One region of the Microbacterium sp. AG157 genome, then DNA from elsewhere that is predicted to be linked to it. Evidence: predicted binding sites of a transcription regulator. Region 1 holds the regulator's gene; the other holds the start of a gene.

Region 1 (5,403 bases):
CTGCGTGGCCGACAGGGGGCCGTTCTCGACGGCCGCCAGGAAGGGCGCGCCGTACGTGCACCAGGTCAGGACCGGCTGAGGGAAGGGCGGGGTGACCTCGAGCGACCAGTCCTGCGCCGCGTACGAGTGGACGAAGTAGAACCGCTCGCCCTCGAGTCCGTCGAACAAGCGCGATCCCTCACCGGATGCCACGGTGTTCCAGCCCATGTGCGGGAGCACCGGCGCCTCGAGCTCGGCCACGGTACCGGGCCACTCCCCCAGCCCGGGGGTGTCGGCGCCCCGCTCGATGCCACGCTCGAACATGACCTGCATGCCCACGCAGATACCCAGGACGGGCCGACCGCCCGCCAGACGGCGATCGATGATCTCGCCGCCGCGACTGTCGTTCAGCGCACCCATGACCGCGCCGTACGCGCCGACGCCGGGAACGAGCAGACCGTCGGCGTCGAGCAGCAGGGAACGATCGGCGGTGAGCCGGGCGTCGGCTCCCGCCTCGATGAGCGCTTTGACCGCGGAGTGGACGTTGCCCGAGCCGTAATCGAAGACGGCGACGACGGGTTTGCGGGTCACAGCGCGCCCTTGGTACTCGGGACACCGTCGACGAGGGGATCGAGAGCCTTGGCCTGACGGAAGGCGCGCGCGAGCGCCTTGTACTCGGCCTCGGCGATGTGGTGCGGGTCGCGTCCACCCAGGATGCGCACGTGAACGGTCAGACCGGCGTGGATCGAGATCGCCTCGAAGGAGTGGCGAACGAGTGAACCGGTGAAGTGACCGCCGATGAGGTGGTGCTCGAAGCCGGCGGGCTCACCGGTGTGCACGAGGTACGGGCGCCCGCTGATGTCGACCACGGCCTGCGCGAGGGCCTCGTCGAGCGGCACGAGGGCGTCGCCGTAGCGAGCGATACCGGACTTGTCGCCGAGCGCCTGGCGGATAGCCTGCCCGAGCACGATCGAGGTGTCTTCGACCGTGTGGTGTGCATCGATGTGGGTGTCGCCCGTCGAGCGGACGCGCAGGTCGGTCAGCGAGTGCTTCGCGAAAGCGGTGAGCATGTGGTCGAAGAACGGCACGCTCGTCGAGATGTCGCTGACGCCGCGTCCGTCGAGGTCGAGCTCGAGCTCGACTCGGGACTCACTCGTCTCGCGCGCGATCGAGGCGGTACGGGGCGAGGCGGGGCCGGTCATGACCGCGATCCTACCGAGGCCAGCGCGTCCAGGAATGCGGTGGTCTCGTCGGCCGTTCCCGCGGTGACGCGCAGGTGGTGGGCGATGCCGACGTCGCGGATGAGGACGCCCCGGTCGTACAGCGCCTTCCAGGTGGCCGCCGGGTCGTCGACGCCGCCGAACAGGACGAAGTTGGTCCACGACTCGTGGGCGGTGTAGCCGAGGGCCGACACCGTGGCCGAGATCCGGTCGCGCTGCGCGACGATCTCGTCGACCATCGACAGCATCGTCTCGGCGTGGCCGAGCGCGGCGGTCGCCGCCGCCTGCGTGAGGGCGCTCAAGTGGTACGGCAGCCGCACCAGGCGGAGGGCGTCGACCAGCGCGGGGTCGGCCGCCAAGTAGCCCACCCGGGCGCCCGCGAAGGCGAAGGCCTTGCTCATGGTGCGCGAGACCACCAGACGCGGGCGATCGGGAAGCAACGACACCGCCGAGGGCTCGTCACGGGGCGCGAACTCCTCATAGGCCTCGTCGACGATCACGATGCCGTCGGTCGCGTCGTACACCGCCTCGACGACGTCGAGGCGCAGGGGGGTGCCCGTCGGGTTGTTCGGCGCGCAGAGGAAGACGATGTCGGGGCGCTGCTCGCGCACCTGGGCGGCGGCCGACTCGGGCGACAGGGTGAAGTCGTGCTCGCGTTCCCCGACGATCCAGCGCGCGCCCGTGGCACGCGTGAGGATCGGGTACATCGAATAGGTGGGGGCGAAGCCCATCGCCGTGCGACCGGGGCCGCCAAAAGCCTGCAGAATGTGCTGAAGCACCTCGTTCGAACCGTTGGCCGCCCAGATCTGGTCGGGGTTCAGACCGTGCCCGAGGTATCCCGCGAAGGCCTCGCGCAGACCGGTGAACTCACGGTCGGGGTAGCGGTTGACGTCCCGCAACGCCCGAGCCACGGCATCGAGGATGTCGTCAGCCACCTCGGACGGAACGGGATGCGTGTTCTCGTTGACGTTGAGCGCCACGGGCAGTGCGGCCTGCGGGGCTCCGTACGGGGTCATGCCCCGCAGATCGTCGCGAAGAGGAAGGTCGTCGAGGCGTACGGTCACCTCACCCATCGTAGGCGTCGAGGGAGGGCGGAGTGCGCGAGCCGGGTCGGGGCGCTCAGGCCGCGGGGGCGTACTCGGCGGGGATCGCGATGCGCTGACCCGCCGACACCGAGCCGCCGGGAAGAGCGTTGAGGCGAGTGATCTCGGCGACCACGTCACGCGGGTCGGCCGAGGGGGCCACGTCTTCAGCGATGGACCACAGGGTCTCGCCGCTCATGACGGTGATCTCGGTGAACGCCCCGGCAGGGGCGCCGGCGTCGCCGGACGCAAGGGCGGACCCGCCGCCGACGATCGCCACGGCAAGCACGGCGACGATCGGAAGCGAGACGAGGAACGCCACGACACGACGGCCGCGCGCGGTGATGCGCAGGCGGGTGGACGGGGCGGTGAGGGCGATGCTGCTCATGATGTGCTCCTTGGTGGGGAGAGATTCGCACCCCGCCCTCGGCCGGGAGGGCGGTGGTGCGAATCTGTATTCCGAATCTATCTTCGAACCTGTTCGAGTGTCAAGACGTCGTGTATCGCATACGAATCGAACGCGACACGCGTGGGGCTCCGTGTCATTCGGGTCGTCGACCGGATACGGTTTCGACACGGAGACCTCATCACCAACCTCCGACATTCGAATTTCCGCCGTGGTTCCCGCGGCGCGAGGGGAGCACAGATGACCGACGCGACGACCGCTGCCGGCCGCGAGCGGCCGCAGACGCGGCGGCGGAAGAACCTCAGCGACAAGCAGCTGGCGATCCTCGAAGTGATCCAGCGCTCGATCGCTCGGCACGGGTATCCGCCGAGCATGCGCGAGATCGGCGACGCGGTCGGCCTCAAGTCGCTCTCGAGCGTCACCCACCAGCTCAATCAGCTCGAGCTCAGCGGATATCTCCGTCGCGACCCCGGCAAGACACGTGCGATGGAGGTGCTCATCGATCTTCCCGGCGCCGCCGCCGAGAACCCCGCCGACACCGCCCCCGCCCTGGGCGACGCCGCCCTCGTGCCCCTGGTCGGTCGCATCGCCGCCGGCGTGCCCATCACTGCCGACCAGCAGGTCGAGGAGATCTTCCCTCTCCCGCGCCAGCTCGTCGGAAAGGGCGACCTGTTCATGCTCAAGGTCTCGGGCGACTCCATGATCGACGCGGCCATCTGCGACGGGGACTGGGTCGTCATCCGCTCTCAGGCCACCGCCGAGAACGGCGAGATCGTGGCCGCCATGCTCGACGACGAGGCGACCGTCAAGACGTTCCGCCGGCGCGACGGCCACACCTGGCTCCTCCCCCGCAACAGCGCGTTCGAGCCGATCCTCGGCGATGAGGCGGTCATCCTCGGTCGCGTGGTCGCGGTGCTGCGCACCGTCTGATCGGACCATCGAGGGCCGGATGCCCGCACGCGCGGCGGCATCCGGCCCTCTGCACGCTCGGGCCGCTCGGCACCTCACCCGCCTTCGGGTTCCCACGGATGCGGGGCGATCGCCGGGTCGAATGTCGGAGCCCCTGCCTAGGCTGGTGTCATGGCTGACACGCTCCCCTACGGTTCCTGGCCCTCCCCGATCACGGCCGGGTCGGTCGCGCAGGCGTCACCGCGGGTCGACGGAGCGCGGCTCGTGGGCGACGAGATCTGGTGGGGCGAGTCCGTCCCCCACGAAGCGGGTCGCGTCGCGGTGAAACGCCGCCGGGCCGACGGCTCGACCGATACGGTGCTCCCCGCACCCGCCAATGCGCGCTCCGCGGTCCACGAGTACGGCGGCGGCGCGTGGACGGCGTCCGACGACGGTGAGCTGTACTACGTCGAGAAGACCGACCAGCGCGTGTACGCGCTCCGTCCGGGCGAGACCGCGCGGGCGCTGACTCCCGCCGACGACGCCGTACGCCACGGCGGCCTCCGCTGGGAGCACGGCGTCCTCTTGGCCGTCCGCGAGACCCACGGCTCTTCCCGAGTTCCGCGCCGGGCGATCGTGCGCATCCCGCTCGACGGAACGGTCGAGGTGCTCGCCGAGGGTAGCGACTTCCTCGCGCAGCCGGCCCTCTCCCCCGACGGTCGGCGTCTGGCCTGGGTCGCCTGGAACCACCCCGACATGCCGTGGGATGCCACGGTCCTGCGCGTTGCCGACCTCGAGACGGGATCCGTCCGCGATGTGGCGGGCGGCGAGTCGCGCGCGCCGCTGCAGCCCGTCTGGATAGCGGACGACGAGCTGCTCTACGCCGACGATCCCGACGGGCGCTGGAACCTCTTCCGCCGCCCTCTCGACGGCGACGCCCAGGCCCTCGCCCCCGCTGACGCCGACACCGGCGGCGGCCTGTGGGTCCTCGGCACCCGGTGGTTCGGGGCCGCCGCCGACGGGCGCGTCGTCGCGGTCCGCACCAACGGAGCCGACGACATCGTCGAGATCGCCCCCAGCGGCGTGCGCCCGGTCGGGGTCCCCGTCGTCGCGGGAGCAGCGATCGACGATGTCCGTGAGGCGCGCGTGCTCGTCTCGGGGTCCGATGCGGGCGGACGCTCGGGACTCTGGCTGGTCGACCTCGACTCCGGCTCGGTCGAGCTCGTCACCGGCGGTGCCGGCTCCTGGGGGGACGAATGGATGCCGGTAGCCCGCGCCCTATCGACCGACGGCCCCCACGGCCCGGTGCACGCTTTCGCCTACGCCCCGACCAACCCCGACGTCACTCCCGCCGCAGACGAGCGGCCGCCCTACGTCGTCCTCGTGCACGGTGGACCCACCTCGCACGTGGGCCCCGCCCCCTCGGCGAAGACGGCGTTCTTCACCAGTCGCGGGATCGGCGTTCTCGACGTCAACTACGGCGGCTCCACCGGTTACGGGCGCAGGTACCGCGACCGACTCAAGGGACAGTGGGGCGTCGTCGATGTCGATGACGTCGCAGCCGCGGCATCCGCCCTCGCCGAGGCGGGTCTCGCCGACCCCGGTCGTCTCGCCGTCGCCGGCGGATCGGCGGGCGGGTGGACGGTGCTGGCCGCGGTGACCCGCACCGACGTGTTCTCGGCCGGTATCTCGCGCTACGGCGTGGGAGATGCTCGCGCTCTCGCCGAGGACACCCACGATTTCGAGGCTCGCTACCTCGACGGACTCATCGGCCCCCTGCCCGAGGCCGAGGCGGTGTATGTCGAGCGATCACCTCTAGGGCGCCCGG
Region 2 (5,403 bases), 820 kb from region 1:
CGACGCCGGCATCGCCGCCGTGGCGCTGCACGGCGACCTGAATCAGCAGAAGCGCACGCGCAACCTCGAGAAGCTCACCTCGGGTCGCGTCAACGTGCTCGTCGCCACCGACGTCGCCGCCCGCGGCATCCACGTCGACGACATCGACCTGGTCATCCAGGCCGACGCCCCCGACGAGTACAAGACGTACCTGCATCGCTCGGGTCGCACCGGTCGCGCGGGTCGTGCGGGCACCGTGGTCACCCTGATCACGCGCCAGCGCCGCCGTCGTATGACCGAGCTGCTCGATCGCGCCGAGATCCAGGCCCCCTTCGAAGAGACCGCGCTCGGCGACGACGTGCTCGAGGAGCTGTCGGGCCGTCAGCTGTCGAACGTCGACGCGTAGATCCCTCACGCAAAGCCCTCGTCGCCTCCGCGACGGGGGCTTTGCGCGTTTCCCGCGGCGAGAATCGGCAGGTCAGAACAGGGTCGGCTCGCTCGCAGGCGCGACGCGGGGGCGACCGGATGCCGGGACCCCGGTGCGGTGAACGGGTCCGAGGCTGCTGACAGGCGGTGTGCGGGCGGCCAACCCCGGCTGCGGGCGGCCGCGCGGGTGATCGTCTTCGTCCCACCCGTCGAGGCGGTGCATGCGCAGCAGCGGTCGCATGCGCTTGCCGAGCCACGTGCGATAGGCCTTCGGCGCCGAGGTGGAGACTCCCGGGTAGAGCCCGCGGTACGACGACATGAGGTTCGGGTGCTCGCGTTCGAGCCACTCGAAGAACCACTGCTTCGCGCCGGGGCGCAGGTGTAGTGCCCCGTATACGACACGCGCCGCACCGGCCTCGCGAATGCGCGCCAGAGCGTCGTCGAGAGCGGAGACCGAGTCGGTGAGGTGCGGCATGATCGGCATGAGGAACACCGTCACCCGGAATCCCGCGGCGGTCGCCGCGCGCACGGTTTCGAGCCGGGCTTCGGCACTGGGAGTGCCCGGTTCGATCGAGTGCTGGAGGGCGTCGTCGAAGACGGCGATCGACATCGCCAGCGTGACCTTAACCTGCTGCGAGGCCTCGGCGAGGAGAGGGAGGTCCCGTCGAAGCAGCGTGCCCTTGGTGAGGATCGAGAAAGGTGTGCCGTTGTCGGTGAGGGCCCCGACAATGTCCGGCATGAGGCGGTACCGACCCTCCGCACGCTGATAGGGATCGGTGTTCGTCCCGAGCATCACGGGTTCCCGCGCCCACGACCCCCGGCGCAACTCGGTGCGTAGCACGTCGGCCACGTTCACCTTCACCACGATCTGCGAGTCGAAGTCGGCCCCGTAATCCAGGTCGAGGTACTCGTGAGTTTTTCGAGCGAAGCAGTTGTGGCTGATGACGCCGTTCGCGACGAAGTCCTCGGTGTCCGTCGTAATGTCGATCATGTCGATGTCGTAGCCGATGTCCTCGACGTTCACGACTCTCAGGTCCGCGCTGGTCTTGACCGCTGTCCCGCAGACATCGAGTTTGCGCGTGATGGACGGTCGGGCGGTATCGAAGAATCGCTGTCTCGAGGTGAGCCCTCCGCGAAGGCGGATACTCGACACACCGTTCGGGCGAGCGGGTTCGCGAACAGCGTCGAAGCGGAATGCGGCGAAAGCCTCTTCGGTCAGCGAGAGAAGTTCCTCGTTCGCGTTGCTTATTCGCACGATCCCGCGCGAACACGAGCCCTCCGCGTCGAAGATGCCCCCGAGGAAGCCCGCCATCCACTCCCGGCTTCGCAAGCGCGGTATCGCGATGTAGTCCTCGAGACGCGCGACATCGTGCATTTTTGCCGTGTGAAGAGCCGTCATGGGTCGGCGATGCGCGGGCACGGAGAAGGGGCGGACCATCGTGACGATGCCGATCTGCTCGAGAAGCTCCTTTGCGAGATCGAGCGCCTCCCGATCGGCCAGGGCGAGGCGGAATCGGTGGATCTCGCGGGCTCGATTCCCGTCGTCGTAGGTCTTGTGAAAGATCATCGCGTCACCGCGCACCATGCCGGTCAGATACCCTTGGCGCCAGTCCGGACCCGACGCCTCCACGGAGGTGTGGGCACCCGTTCCGAAACCCTGCAGACGGTTCGACACGGTGAGATGAGGGCGCTGTCGGCCCGCGACGGGGGAATCGGTGACGTGCTTCCAGCCGCGCTCCGTCAGGAACCGGTGGTCTGCGCTGCCCTCGATCTCGGTACCATCCGCGAGGGTGACGCGATGGAGGCGTTTGCGAGTGGTCCACTTCGCGCGAACGGTTGTTCGCACGTAATGGCGGTATCGCGATCCCCGCTCGGTGCCGATGACCTCGTCTCCGACGCGGATATCCGACAGGGGGACCTGTCGGCCGTCCGCTTTCAAGATGAGGGTGTCCGGGGAGAGGCAGTACGAGCACGCGTGACTGCAGCCTCGGTAGGGATTCACGGTCCAGTCGAACGGCATGGCCGAGGCGCCAGGGACGCGATTCAGTGCGCTTTTGCAGAGCACCTCGTGGAACGTCATCCCGGCGAACTCCGGGGTCGTCACCGAGCGGACGAGGCCGTCCATTCGTTCCATGCCCGGGAGCGCGGCTGTGTCGTCGACGCCCAGCTGCTGCCCCTGCCATCTCATGAGAATAGTCGAACACATGTTCTAGGAAATGGCAACGCCGCGGCCACGAGAATCGTCAACGTGAACGAGTTTCGCCGAGCCCGCCGTCACCCGGGTCGACCGCTCAGAATGCGCGCGCGAGAATGGAGTCGATGACCAGCCACGATCCCGAGACTTCGCCACGCCGCGCCGCGCGCGCCGAGGCCGAGAGGCTCGCGACCGCGGCGCTCACCCTCCCCGCCGTGTTCGACGAGCGCGCCCCCGCCGAGCAGGCTCCGACCCGCGCCCGGCGTCGTGGCCGGATCGGCGCGTTCGATGCCGCCGCGCCCGGGCCGCGCGGCATCCGTCGATTCTCCCCGGTGCTGCTGCGGCGGCGTCTGGTCGTGGTGGTCGCGGCCGTGATCGTCGTCGCCGGGTGCGCGGTGGCGATCGGCGCCGCCGCCTCCGGCGGAGTGCCCGGCCCGGCGTCCGACGCCGTCGACCATCTCTCCGGCCCTCCGCCCGTCGCCGACGACGGGATACCCGTTCCGCAGCTCGCCGCCGTCGCCGCGACAGCGACTCCCTGCGACGACCCCGCCTTCACCGCCGCCCTGGCGTCGGGTGACGATGCGGCCACCATCGCGGCGGCCGGTGGCGGTCAGGCGTTCCGTGCCGCCGTGGCATCCGGGATCGCCCCCTGCGTCTCGCTCTCGGACCCGAACCGTGAGTGGCTCGTCGTCAACAAGCAGCGCCCCTACGACCCGGTGGACTACCAGCCGGGCGACCTCGTCATGCCCGCGAACGTACGTGCCCTCGAGGACTCCGCGGTCCGCGCCCCGGCCGCGGCCGCCCTCACCTCGCTCGTGAAGGCCGCCTCCGACGCCGGAGTCGGCGAGATCGGCTACCTCAGCGCCTACCGTTCGTACACGACGCAGAAGTCCACCTACGCGGGACGAGTCGCCGTGGGGGGCGTCGCCGAGGCTGATCGAGAGAGCGCGCGCCCGGGGTTCAGCGAGCACCAGTCCGGGATGGCCGTCGACATCGTCCCCTGCAACGGCTCCTGCCGCACGCTCGACGACGTCGCCGGGTCGCCGCAGGGCGCGTGGGTGCGCGAGCACGCCTGGGAGTACGGCTTCATCACCCGCTACGCTGAGGGACGCGAGAGTGTCAGCGGCTACGAGCCCGAGGCGTGGCATCTGCGCTACATCGGTCCCGAGCTCGCCCGCGCCTACCACGAGGGCGGCTTCACGACCCTCGAGGAGTTCTTCGGACTGCCTGCCGCGCCGACCTACTGACGCGTCGTCGGGTCGCGGCCCCCGCCCGCGGTGCCGGTCCGACGACCCGCTGACCGGGGTGACAGGGGTGGCGGACCCCGACTCTCAGAGACCGGATGCGAGCGCTCGTGCCCCGCGGGAAGGACGGCTCGGGATGCCGACGTCTTCGAATGTCGTCCAAACTGAACGTTGGTGATGAAAGCGCTCTGAGTTATGTTTGTGCAACGCGCGCCACCGCTGCCGCGCAGATCGCTCAATTCATCCCCCCGTTTGGAGCGCACGATGGGTCGAACCCTGCGTTCGGTCGCGGCCATTTCCCTGGCCGGACTGTTCACCGTTGCCGGAGCCACAGCCGTTCAGGCTGCCGACGTGGGCGAGGGGGTGACGCCTCCCACACCCATCGAATCCGCGACGGGCCGTTACATCGTGGTCCTCGACGAGGCCCCCGTCGCCACGTACGAGGGCGGCGAGCCGGGCCTCGACGCCACGAAGTCCGACGAGGCGCGGCTCGACGCCGACTCCCCGCAGGCGCGGAAGTACTCCGCCTTCCTCGAGGAGCGGCAGCAGAACGTCGCCGAGGAGGCGGGTGTTCGTCCCGATGCCACCTACACGATCGCCGTCAACGGCTTCAGTGCGAGCATGGACCCGAACCAGGCCGCCAAGCTCGCCGCGACCAAGGGTGTGCAGAAGGTCGTGCCCGACGAGATCCGCCACCCGGTCGCCGTCCCCTCGACCGAGTTCCTCGGCCTCGAGGGTGACGACGGCGTCTGGCAGAAGATCGGTGGCATCGGTTCGGCCGGCGAGGGCGTCGTCGTCGGTGTCGTCGACACCGGCATCGCGCCCGAGAACCCCGCCTTCGCGGGCGAGCAGCTCGGCACCACGGCCGGCTCGGAGCCCTATCTCGACGGCAACGACGTCGTCTTCCGCAAGGGCGACGGCACCGACTTCCGCTCCACCCGCGTGGCAGAGGGCAACGGGTGGTCGCTCTCGGACTACTCGACCAAGCTCGTCGGCGCCCGGTACTTCGACCAGGGTGCCGCCGCCACGGGCTTCACCTTCGAGGCGGACTACCGCTCGCCCCGCGACGGCGACGCGCACGGCTCCCACACCGCCAGCACGGCCGCGGGAAACAACGGAGTCGACGCGAGCGTCGAGGGCATCGACTTCGGCGCCATCTCGGGTGTCGCCCCGGCCGCCAAGGTTGCCGCGTACAAGGCCTGCTGGGCGGGTCCCGACCCCCTCGTCACCACGGACGACGTCTGCGCCCTGAGCGACCTGCTCGGCGCGATCAACGCCGCGGTGTCCGACGGCGTCGACGTCATCAACTACTCGATCGGCGGAGGCGCGGCCACCACCACGCTCTCCCTCGAGGACCAGGCGTTCTTCAACGCCGCTGCGGCCGGTGTCTTCGTGTCGGTCTCGGCCGGCAACTCCGGCCCCGGCGCGTCGACCGCCGACCACGCCTCGCCCTGGTACACGACGGTCGCGGCATCCACGATCCCCACCTACGAGGGAACCGTGGAACTGCCCGACGGCTTCCAGGCCGCGGGTGCCACGGTGTCGGTCCGCGAGGGCCAG

What was found. The regulator LexA, encoded in region 1, represses DNA repair genes until DNA is damaged. The targets are predictions, from matches to a motif close to TCGAACANNTGTTCGA.
Region 2: a site for LexA is predicted at 2,602-2,617, ahead of DEU35_RS04930 (intein-containing Rv2578c family radical SAM protein). Genes of this name have one in related genera too.

The regions. Positions count from the first base shown of each region.
Region 1 is NZ_QRDK01000001.1:210,036-215,438, forward strand. It holds gene hisH (imidazole glycerol phosphate synthase subunit HisH) at 1-570, opposite strand, end outside; gene hisB (imidazoleglycerol-phosphate dehydratase HisB) at 567-1,181, opposite strand; gene DEU35_RS01095 (histidinol-phosphate transaminase) at 1,178-2,272, opposite strand; gene DEU35_RS01100 (LysM peptidoglycan-binding domain-containing protein) at 2,319-2,669, opposite strand; gene lexA (transcriptional repressor LexA) at 2,928-3,617, shown strand; gene DEU35_RS01110 (prolyl oligopeptidase family serine peptidase) at 3,768-5,403, shown strand, end outside.
Region 2 is NZ_QRDK01000001.1:1,027,521-1,032,923, reverse strand. It holds gene DEU35_RS04935 (DEAD/DEAH box helicase) at 1-385, shown strand, start outside; gene DEU35_RS04930 (intein-containing Rv2578c family radical SAM protein) at 458-2,593, opposite strand; gene DEU35_RS04925 (D-alanyl-D-alanine carboxypeptidase family protein) at 2,725-3,846, shown strand; gene DEU35_RS04920 (S8 family serine peptidase) at 4,108-5,403, shown strand, end outside.